2 regions of the Micromonospora sp. CNB394 genome follow, and region 1 is predicted to be linked to the other one. Evidence: riboswitches for the same ligand, from Rfam matches in the RefSeq annotation. Region 1 holds a riboswitch; the other holds the start of a gene.

Region 1 (4,203 bases):
TGCGTGGTCGGCGACGCGCACGACATGACGCCGACGCTGGAGAAGATGTACCGGGCCATGGGACAGGAGGTGCCCCGGGTCAAGCGGATCCTGGAGCTGAACCCGGCCCACCCGTTGGTCACCGGGCTGCGCAAGGCGCACGGGGAGGGTGGCGACACGGCCGCGCTGACCGATACCGCCGAGCTGCTGTACGGCATGGCGTTGCTGGCCGAGGGCGGTGAGCTGGCCGACCCGGCCCGGTTCACCCGCATCCTCGCCGACCGCCTCGCCCGCGGCCTGTAGCCCGACCCGGCTCGCCCGGCTCGCCCCGACCGGCTGGCGTGATCGACTCCAGCTCGCCGAAGTGGCGGTATCGGACGGGCTCTGACCCGGCAACCCCGGCGAGCCGGTGTGGATCAAGCGGTCGTGTCCCGGAGTGGGGAATGCCGGGGCAGCGCGTGGATGGGTCGGGCGGATCTGGTGCGGGTTGGGTGCGGCGAGCGCCCGGTGGTACGGGGTTGGGCCGGGGTCGCTGATCTGATGTCCGGGGCGGTTGTCGTGACGGCCACTCGATGGGCACCGTCTCGCCGAAGTGACTCGTCACCTCGGCGAGACGGGTCCGCTGAGGGGGCGCGGGGTAGAGCGCGGCCACTCCGCCGGGCAGGCCGGCCTGTCCCCGGGCGGGTAGGCGGGCGGCGGCGCGGTCGGGCGGGTGGACTCGTCCCACGGGCGGCGCGCGCTCAGGCGTACCCCGGGTCGGGGGTGGGGGTGACGCCGAGCGTGCTCGGGCCGCCGGCGGCGGGCGCGGCGCGCTCGGCGGCGACCAGCTCCCGCACCGCGGGCGCGACCTCCTGGCCGAAGATCTGGATCGCGCGCGGCTCGTCGCTGCCGAGGATGAACGTGGTGATGCCGTGCTCCAGCGTCAGCCCGGCCAGTTCCTCCACCCACTGGTCCGGCGGCCCGACCAGGAAACCGGCCGACGAGCGGGCGAACGTGCCGGTCACGTTGAGCATCCGGCGGATCGCGGCCGGGTCGCGCCCGGCGGCCGCCGCGCCCTCGTCGACGAGCGCGTTCAGGGCGGGCAGGTCGTCGGGGCCCTCGGGCAGGTAGGACAGGGACGGCAGCCAGCCGTCCGCGGCGCGGCCCACCAGGCGCAGCATGCGCGGCTTGTACGCGCCGACCCAGATGCCCACCGGGTGCGCGGGCGCCGGACCGCGCTTGGCGCCGACCACCCGGTAGTGCTCGCCGTCGACGCGGATCATGCCGCGACGGTCGGTGTCCCAGACCGCGCGGATCACCCGGATCGCCTCGTCGAGGGCCTCGACGGCGGCGCCGGGGGACAGTCGCCGCCCGCCCGCCGCCTCGATCGCGTCCCAGAACGCGCCCGCGCCGAGTCCCAGCTCGACCCGGCCGCCGGTGAGCAGGTCCAGGCTGGCGACGCTGCGGGCCAGCACCACCGGCTGGCGTAACGGCAGGTTGAGGACGTTTCCGGCCATGCGGACGCGTGCGGTGGCGGCGGCCACGTAGGACATCAGCGTCCAGGTGTCCAGGAAGCCCGGCTGGTAAGGGTGGTCCTGGAACGTGACCAGGTCCAGCCCGACCTGCTCGCAGAGCCGGGCCAGCGCCACCACCCGGTCGGGCTGCCCGGCGGCGGGCGTCAGGAAGCCGCCGAAGGTCAGCTCGTGTCCGTGATCGGTCATCCGTTCCGCCCTTCCGTGATCTTGTCGGGCCCTGTCACCGTAGCGCCGCCGCCGGTCGCCCGGCCGGGTGAAGAGCGTCACAGAAGAGGACGATCGTTGCAAATCGCTCCTAGCGTCGGTTTCGTTCGCAGAAGCGAACACCGAGGGTCGGAAACGCCAAATCCCGCCGCCGGCCCCGGTAACCGAACCTCGCGCGGGAGCGGGGGAACCACACGTTCCACGGTGCATCGTCACCTCGGGGTGAAGCCGCCACCGGCGGCCGGGCTCCTCGGCCCGAACCCGACAGCTCACCTCGTCGGCGTGGAGGAATCCACATGGCAACTGAATACTCAGCCCGAAGCCGCCGCACCGCGCTCGGCGCGGTTCTGGCCGGTGCCGCCGTCGGCGCCGCGACCCTGTTCGGCCCGGCCGCTCCGGCCAGCGCCGGTGTCAACTGGGACGCGGTCGCGCGCTGCGAGTCCGGCGGCAACTGGAAGATCAACACCGGCAACGGCTACTACGGCGGGCTCCAGTTCTCCCGCGCCACCTGGAACGGGTACGGCGGCAGGAAGTACGCCGCCCGCGCCGACCTGGCCAGCCGGTCCGAGCAGATCGCCGTCGCGGAGAAGGTGCTGCGCGGGCAGGGCATCGGCGCGTGGCCGGTCTGCGGCAGGAAGGGTGGCTCGGCGAGCGCCGCGGCGACCCGGTCCGAGCGGGCCACCACGAAGGCGGCCCCGAAGAAGGCGGCCCCGAAGCGGGCCGCCGCGCGCACGGCCACGCCGCAACGGGCAGCGACGAGGGCGGCGCCGCGGCCGTCGTCCGGCGCCGGGACGTACGTGGTCCGGCGCGGGGACACGCTGTCGGAGATCGCCGTGGCGCAGCGCGTCGACGGCGGCTGGCGTGCCCTGTACGAGCGCAACCGCGCAGTGGTCGGCGACGACCCGGGCCTGATCTTCCCCGGTCAGCGGCTGCGCCTGCGCTGAGCGGCCCTCGGACGCCCGGCCGGTTCGCCCCGGCCGGGCGTCCGGCCGTGCGCGACACGCCGCGTCGCCCGGTGTCCGCCCTGTTCGCGGCGCCGGGACGCGGCCCGCGGCGGCCGGTGACCGCGATTCGTCGGAGCCGGTTGCTAGGGTCACGATGCTCGGCTAAGACGTGAAGAAAGCGCGGAAATGACCAACGACCCGTTCTCGGCGGCCGCGAGCCTCGACGAGCTGCTGACCCGCACGCAGCAGGCGCTCGCCGCGATGCGTTCCCGGGCCTCGGCGCACACCGACGGCGAGCCGGGCAACCTGCTCCGGGCCGAGGGCACTGCGGCCGGCGGGCGGGTCCGCGCGGTCGCCGTCCAGGGTGGCCGGCTGGATTCCGTGGCGATCGACCCGGAGCTGGCGGGCGAGCCCTTCGATGTCCTCTGCGGACACCTCGTCACCGCCGCCAACGCCGCGTTGTCCGAGCTGGACGCCCAGGCGAGCGCGTCGGCGCGGGCCGACGCCGACGCGCTCGCCGCCCGGCTCGGCGGCGTGGGTGACCAGGCGGAGCTGTTCAGCCGCGCGATGCACGAGGTGGCCGCCCGGATCCACCGCGACCGCGGCGCCGTGTCCCGGGCCGGGCGCCCCGCCGGCGCGGGCACCCACCCAGGCAACCGTGACCTTCGTTAGGCACTGATCAGGGCGAACGCCGCCGCAGCCGACCGGCGGCCCGGACGGACGAAGTGGGCGTCGGCGCGCTTGCCGCCGGCCGCGAACGTCGCCATCCCGTTCGGGTGGTCCTGCACGGTGATGCCGTACTGCCCGATCCCGACGTCGCGGATCGGTCCCGCCGCGCTGCCCCTGGTCCGGCCCGAGGCTCAGCCGGTCACCGCGCCGCCGGGCCGACCGCCCGGTCGTCGTGTTCCCGGCGGCCGGCCCGGCGGTTCCGCCACCTGTCGTTGCCGCCCGCGGGCAACGGCGCCGACCGCCACAACGACCGCACCGGCGTGCCGTCCGGCGCGGCGAACGTCTCGCGTTCGGCGTATCCGAGCCGCCGCCGCAGCAGCTCCTCCTGCTCACCGGCGCACGGATGCGCGTACGTGGGCAGACTCAACGTGTCCATCCGGCGCTGCGAAGCGGACAGCGCCTGGACCGCGCCGCCCCGGGGCGCGGCCAGCAGCGCCAGGTGGTTGTGCGGTTCGACGGGGCGGCGTGCCGCCAGTTCCTCGCCGAGGCGGCGGAACCGGTTCTCGTCCGGCCCGGCGGCGCTCGCGAGCCGGTCGGCGTACCGGTGGGGGGACGGGATCGGGCGGTAGCGGTGGAACCACACGGTGGCGGCGCTGCCGTCGCGCAGCAGGAACGCGTCGCCGAACAGCAACGCGTGCTCGGTCCAGATCCGCGCCACGGCGGCGAGGACCGGCAGGCGGCGGGACGGGTCGGGGACGAGCCAGGCGGCCGACGCGGTGGGCGCGAGGGCCTCGGCGACGAGATCGGCGATCCGGCCGATGTCGCACCAGCGGGCGCGGACGACGGGCAGGGCAGTGCTCATTGACGAACTCCTGTTTTCGCAGGCTTGATCG
Region 2 (4,203 bases), on a different contig from region 1:
GGTGGCGTCGTCGGCCAGGCCGGAGGAACTGCGGCGGGCGGTCCGGGTGGCGTCGCGCACGCTGTCGCCGGCGGAACCGACGGCGGAGAGCAGGTGCTGCCACGCCTGGTCGGCGACCCGCTCGGCCTTGCCCCGGCGGTCCAGCAGGTTGGATCCGAACATCGTTCTGCCTCCTCGGGTGCCGAAGGCCGGCGGCCACTTCGGACTCCGGTGTCCATCCGGCGGGTTCACTGTCTCGGGCAGTGCCCAGCGGGCGGGCGCGGCAAACCACCCCCGGGTCACGGCGACCGGGCGGTGAACGGGACGAACCACTCGAACGCGCCGGGACCGGTGCCCGCGGGACGTGCGTGCGCCCGCTACCCTGGTCGGCGGATCGGCGGGGCCGACCAGCCGCACGGCTGGTCGCGACCCGTCCTTGAAGGGGAAACTGGAACCCGGAGGTCCGGATTGGGTACGCCCAGGTGTGCCCAGTTCGCGAATTGCTCATCCCGGGGGGTGGCGACCGGGCCGTGAGAGGAATACGCTCGGTCGCGGCCCGCGTACTGATGAGGCGCCCGTCATGGGCGAGTGGAGGTGCTCGCGTGAGCCTGTCGATCGTGAAGTCGATGCGACCGGGTGGTGTCGTCCAGATCGCGCCCCGTGGGGAGATCGACGTCGACACCGCGTACGAGGTGCGGGAAGCGATCGCCGAGGTGCTCGCGAAGGGCCGCCCCTCGCGGATCGAGCTGAACATGCGGCTCGTCACGTTCATCGACTCGGTCGGCATCAGTGCCATGGTCGCGGGCTTCCAGACCTGCGAGGTCAGCGGCGTCAAGCTCGTGGTCACCGAGCCGAGCCGGTTCGTGCACCGGCAGCTCTGGGTGACCGGGCTGCTCGGCCTGTTCGGCGCGCCCGAGCCGTGGTTCGCCGACGACACCCCCGAGGTTCTGCCCGGCGCCTGAGCGCCGTTCACACCCCCTGCGACCAGGGGACCTTCTACCCGTTGCCAGTCCGGCGTCGGTACGGGACGATCGTCGCGACGCACGACGGCGAGGGGGCCCGCTTGCAGAGCAGCGACAGCTTCAGCTACACCGTGCAGGCCCGGTGCAGCCGGGCCGAAGCGGTGGCCCTGCTGGGTGATCTGAGTCGCCAGGGCGAGCTGCATCCGTTGATCGTCCGGGTCCGGAAGCTGCCGGCCCGGCCGGGCGCGCTGGCCAGCTACGCCATCACCGACCGGCTGCAGCTCGGCCCGCTGCACTTCCCGGTCACGTACCAGGCGGACGTGCTGATCGCCGGCGAGGACGAGGTGGTTACCGTGGCGCGGCAGCAGCCCGCGACGACGGTCCGCAACCACACCCGGCTGCGCGACGAGCCCGACGGCACGGTACGCATCGACGTGGAGATCACGCTGACCGCGCCGGCGCCGCTGTTCGGGTACGCGTTCCGCCAGGCCCGGGCGGCTCACCTGGGCCTGGCGGCACGTCTCGGAGCGACCCTGGAGGGCCGGCCGGCCTGATCCGGCCGGCCCGCCGGGGCGCTCAGTACACCGACAGGTGCACGTGGTTGGTGTGGTCGCTGGACGGGTCGCCGTTGGCCCCGCTGTACGACTTCCATCCGCTGCTGGGTAGCCAGATCTGCTTGAACCAGATCACGTAGAGCACGGCGAGCGGGTCGGCGTTGCGCACGAAGTACGCGGCCAGGTTGTTGCCGTACGTCCGGTCACCGCCGGAGGCCACGCCGCCGAAGCCGCTCTTCTGCGCGGCGAAGTCGCAGGCCCGCCCCTTCGGGTGCTCACCGGAGCCGCTGGGCCGGTGGCACGAGACGTACCGGGTGAAGCCGGCCGCCTTGGCCTGCTGCAGCGCGTGCAGCGTGCGCGGGGTGATGCAGCCGTTCGCCGGGGTGGGGTCGTTGACGCTGCACGACTCCGACGGCCAGGAGCCGTCCGAGTTGCGCGGCGCCGGCTCGGCGTTCTTGCTGGAGGTGCCCTGCACGCCGCTGCCGCTGCTGCCGCTGCCGCTGCTGCCGCTGCTGCCGCCGCTGCTGCGCGAGGCGCGGTCGTTCGCCGCCTCCAGGGCGCGCTCGACCTGGTCCTTGCGCCGGGCCATCACCGTCACCTGCTTGCGCTGCTCGCGGATCTCGCCGTCGAGCTGGGCGCGGGTGCGGGTGGCCTCGTCCCGGGTGGCGATCAGGTCGCGCAGTGTGCGGTCCTCGTTCGCGGCGACCTGCTCCAGCGCGGCGGCCCGGTCCATGAAGCCCTCCGGGCTGCTGCTGCCGAGCAGCGCCCCGGCTGTGCCCAGGCGGCCGTTGCGGTACGCCACCGCGGCGATCTCGCCGACCTTGGCGTCGCGTACTGCGAGTTCGGCGCCGACTGCTTCGAGCTGGTCGTTGAGCTGCTTCTGACGGCTCACCGACCGGTTCAGCGCGGCTTTCGCCTCCAACCAGCCCTTGCTGGCCGCGTCGAGCTGGGCACGCAGTTCGGGCGTGCCGCCCTCGTCGTCGCCGGGCGCGGCGGCGAGCAGGCCGGTCGCGGGCGCCGCCGAGGCGGGGGAGACCGGAACGGTCGCGACGCCGAGGGCCAGCGTCGCGACGATCAGGGCCGCCATCCGGGCGGCCGTCCGTCGTACAGGTGCCACTGGGGGCATTCACATGTCCTTCCGTCAACGCCGACCGGGTTAGCTGACGGGTTCGGGACGGAAGATCCCTACCGCTGACGCGGATGCACCCCACGTACGTGGTTCCCCGGCTCGTCCCTGCGGACGATTAGGCGACGGCCGCCCCACCGGGGCCGGTGGCGCCCGCGGGTGCGGCCGCGATCGAGACTACCGGCGCTGCCCGGGTACGGCTCCGTGGAGCAATACCGCCAGGCGGGGCAAAACCGGCATAACTGTACATTAGCCACAGTGATTTAAGTGTGTCCTAATCACCACTCGGTCGGTCCGCACACCCCGGCGGACGCTCCGGGTTCGACTTGCAACGTGGCGTGATCGATGGAGAAGTCCTCGTGCAGGGCGGCCCGTGCCGCGGCCAGCACCGCGCTCGGGTCCACGCCCGGATCGGTGGTCAGGTGCGCCGAGGCCACCTCCATGCCCGAGGTGAGCGTCCAGACGTGCAGGTCGTGCACCTCGGCCACGCCGGGCACGGCGGCCAGCCGGTCGTGCACGGCGGTCACCTGGAGGTGCTCCGGCGCGGCCTGCACCAGGATGCGCACCGCGGCCCGGCCGAGCCGCCAGGTGCGCGGCAGGATGAACAGGCCGATGCCGACGGCGACCAGCGGGTCCGCCCACCACCAGTCGGTCACCGCGATGACCAGCGCGGCGGCGATCACGCCGAGCGAGCCGAGCAGGTCGCCGAGCACCTCCAGGTACGCCCCGTGCAGATTGATGCTCTCCTTCGACCCGGCGCGCAGCAGTGCGAACGCGACGATGTTGGCGAGCAGGCCGAGCACTGCCACCACGAGCATCGGGCCGGCCAGCACCTCCGGCGGCTCGCCGAACCGGCGTACCGCCTCGACCAGGACGTAGACGGCGACGGCGGCGAGCAGTACGGCGTTGGCGAGGGCGGCGAGCACCTCCAGCCGGTAGAGCCCGAACGTGCGCTGCGGGTCGGTGCCGGCACGTCGGGTGGCGGTGATCGCGGCGAGCGCCATGCCGATGCCGAGGACGTCGGTGAACATGTGCCCGGCGTCGGAGAGCAGTGCCAGCGAACCGGTCGTGAAGGCGGCCACCGCCTCGACCACCATCAGGACGGCGAGCAGCGCGAAGGCGGCCCAGAGTCGGCCCCGGTGGCGGTGTGCCGCGTTGGTCACCGCGCCGCTGTGGTCATGGCCTGCGCCCACGCCAACACCCTTCCTGCCCCGTACCGGCCCCGGCCCAATGTATGTTCACATCGCTATGTATGCTAGTGAACTGCGGGTGGCGGCGGGGCCACTCACCCCACCGGGTCGAGCGTGGTGAGGCGCTGGGTGGCCCGGGACAGCGCCACGTAGAGCGTGCGCACGCCCGAGGGGTCGGCCCGGATCTCGCCCGGCGCCACCAGCACCACGCCGTCGTACTCCATGCCCTTGGCCTGGAGGCTGGTCACCACCTGGAGCCGGCCCGCGCCGAGCCCGCCCAGCCAGCCGGCCACCTCGTCCCGGCGCGGCACCGGCGTGATCACGCCGACCGTGCCCTCCACCTGCCCGAGCAGCGTCTCGGCCGCCTCGACGGTGGCCGCCGGCAGGTCGGC

What was found. A riboswitch is a leader RNA that binds a small molecule or an ion and turns the genes downstream of it on or off. The one in region 1 is predicted to bind cyclic di-AMP.
Region 2: linked by a shared signal. The riboswitch ahead of C569_RS0117700 (hypothetical protein) and the one ahead of C569_RS0102195 (transglycosylase family protein) in region 1 are both predicted to bind cyclic di-AMP.

The regions. Positions count from the first base shown of each region.
Region 1 covers NZ_KB895825.1:507,159-511,361, forward strand. Annotated here, with positions in the region: gene htpG (molecular chaperone HtpG) at 1-282, shown strand, start outside; gene C569_RS29665 (LLM class flavin-dependent oxidoreductase) at 720-1,679, opposite strand; cyclic di-AMP (ydaO/yuaA leader) riboswitch at 1,850-1,995, shown strand; gene C569_RS0102195 (transglycosylase family protein) at 1,994-2,641, shown strand; gene C569_RS0102200 (YbaB/EbfC family nucleoid-associated protein) at 2,828-3,313, shown strand; gene C569_RS0102210 (hypothetical protein) at 3,510-4,172, opposite strand.
Region 2 covers NZ_KB895839.1:94,974-99,176, reverse strand. Annotated here, with positions in the region: gene C569_RS0117715 (hypothetical protein) at 1-162, opposite strand, end outside; gene C569_RS0117710 (STAS domain-containing protein) at 582-941, shown strand; gene C569_RS0117705 (SRPBCC family protein) at 983-1,495, shown strand; gene C569_RS0117700 (hypothetical protein) at 1,518-2,621, opposite strand; cyclic di-AMP (ydaO/yuaA leader) riboswitch at 2,626-2,756, opposite strand; gene C569_RS0117695 (cation diffusion facilitator family transporter) at 2,900-3,814, opposite strand; gene C569_RS0117690 (AAA family ATPase) at 3,907-4,203, opposite strand, start outside.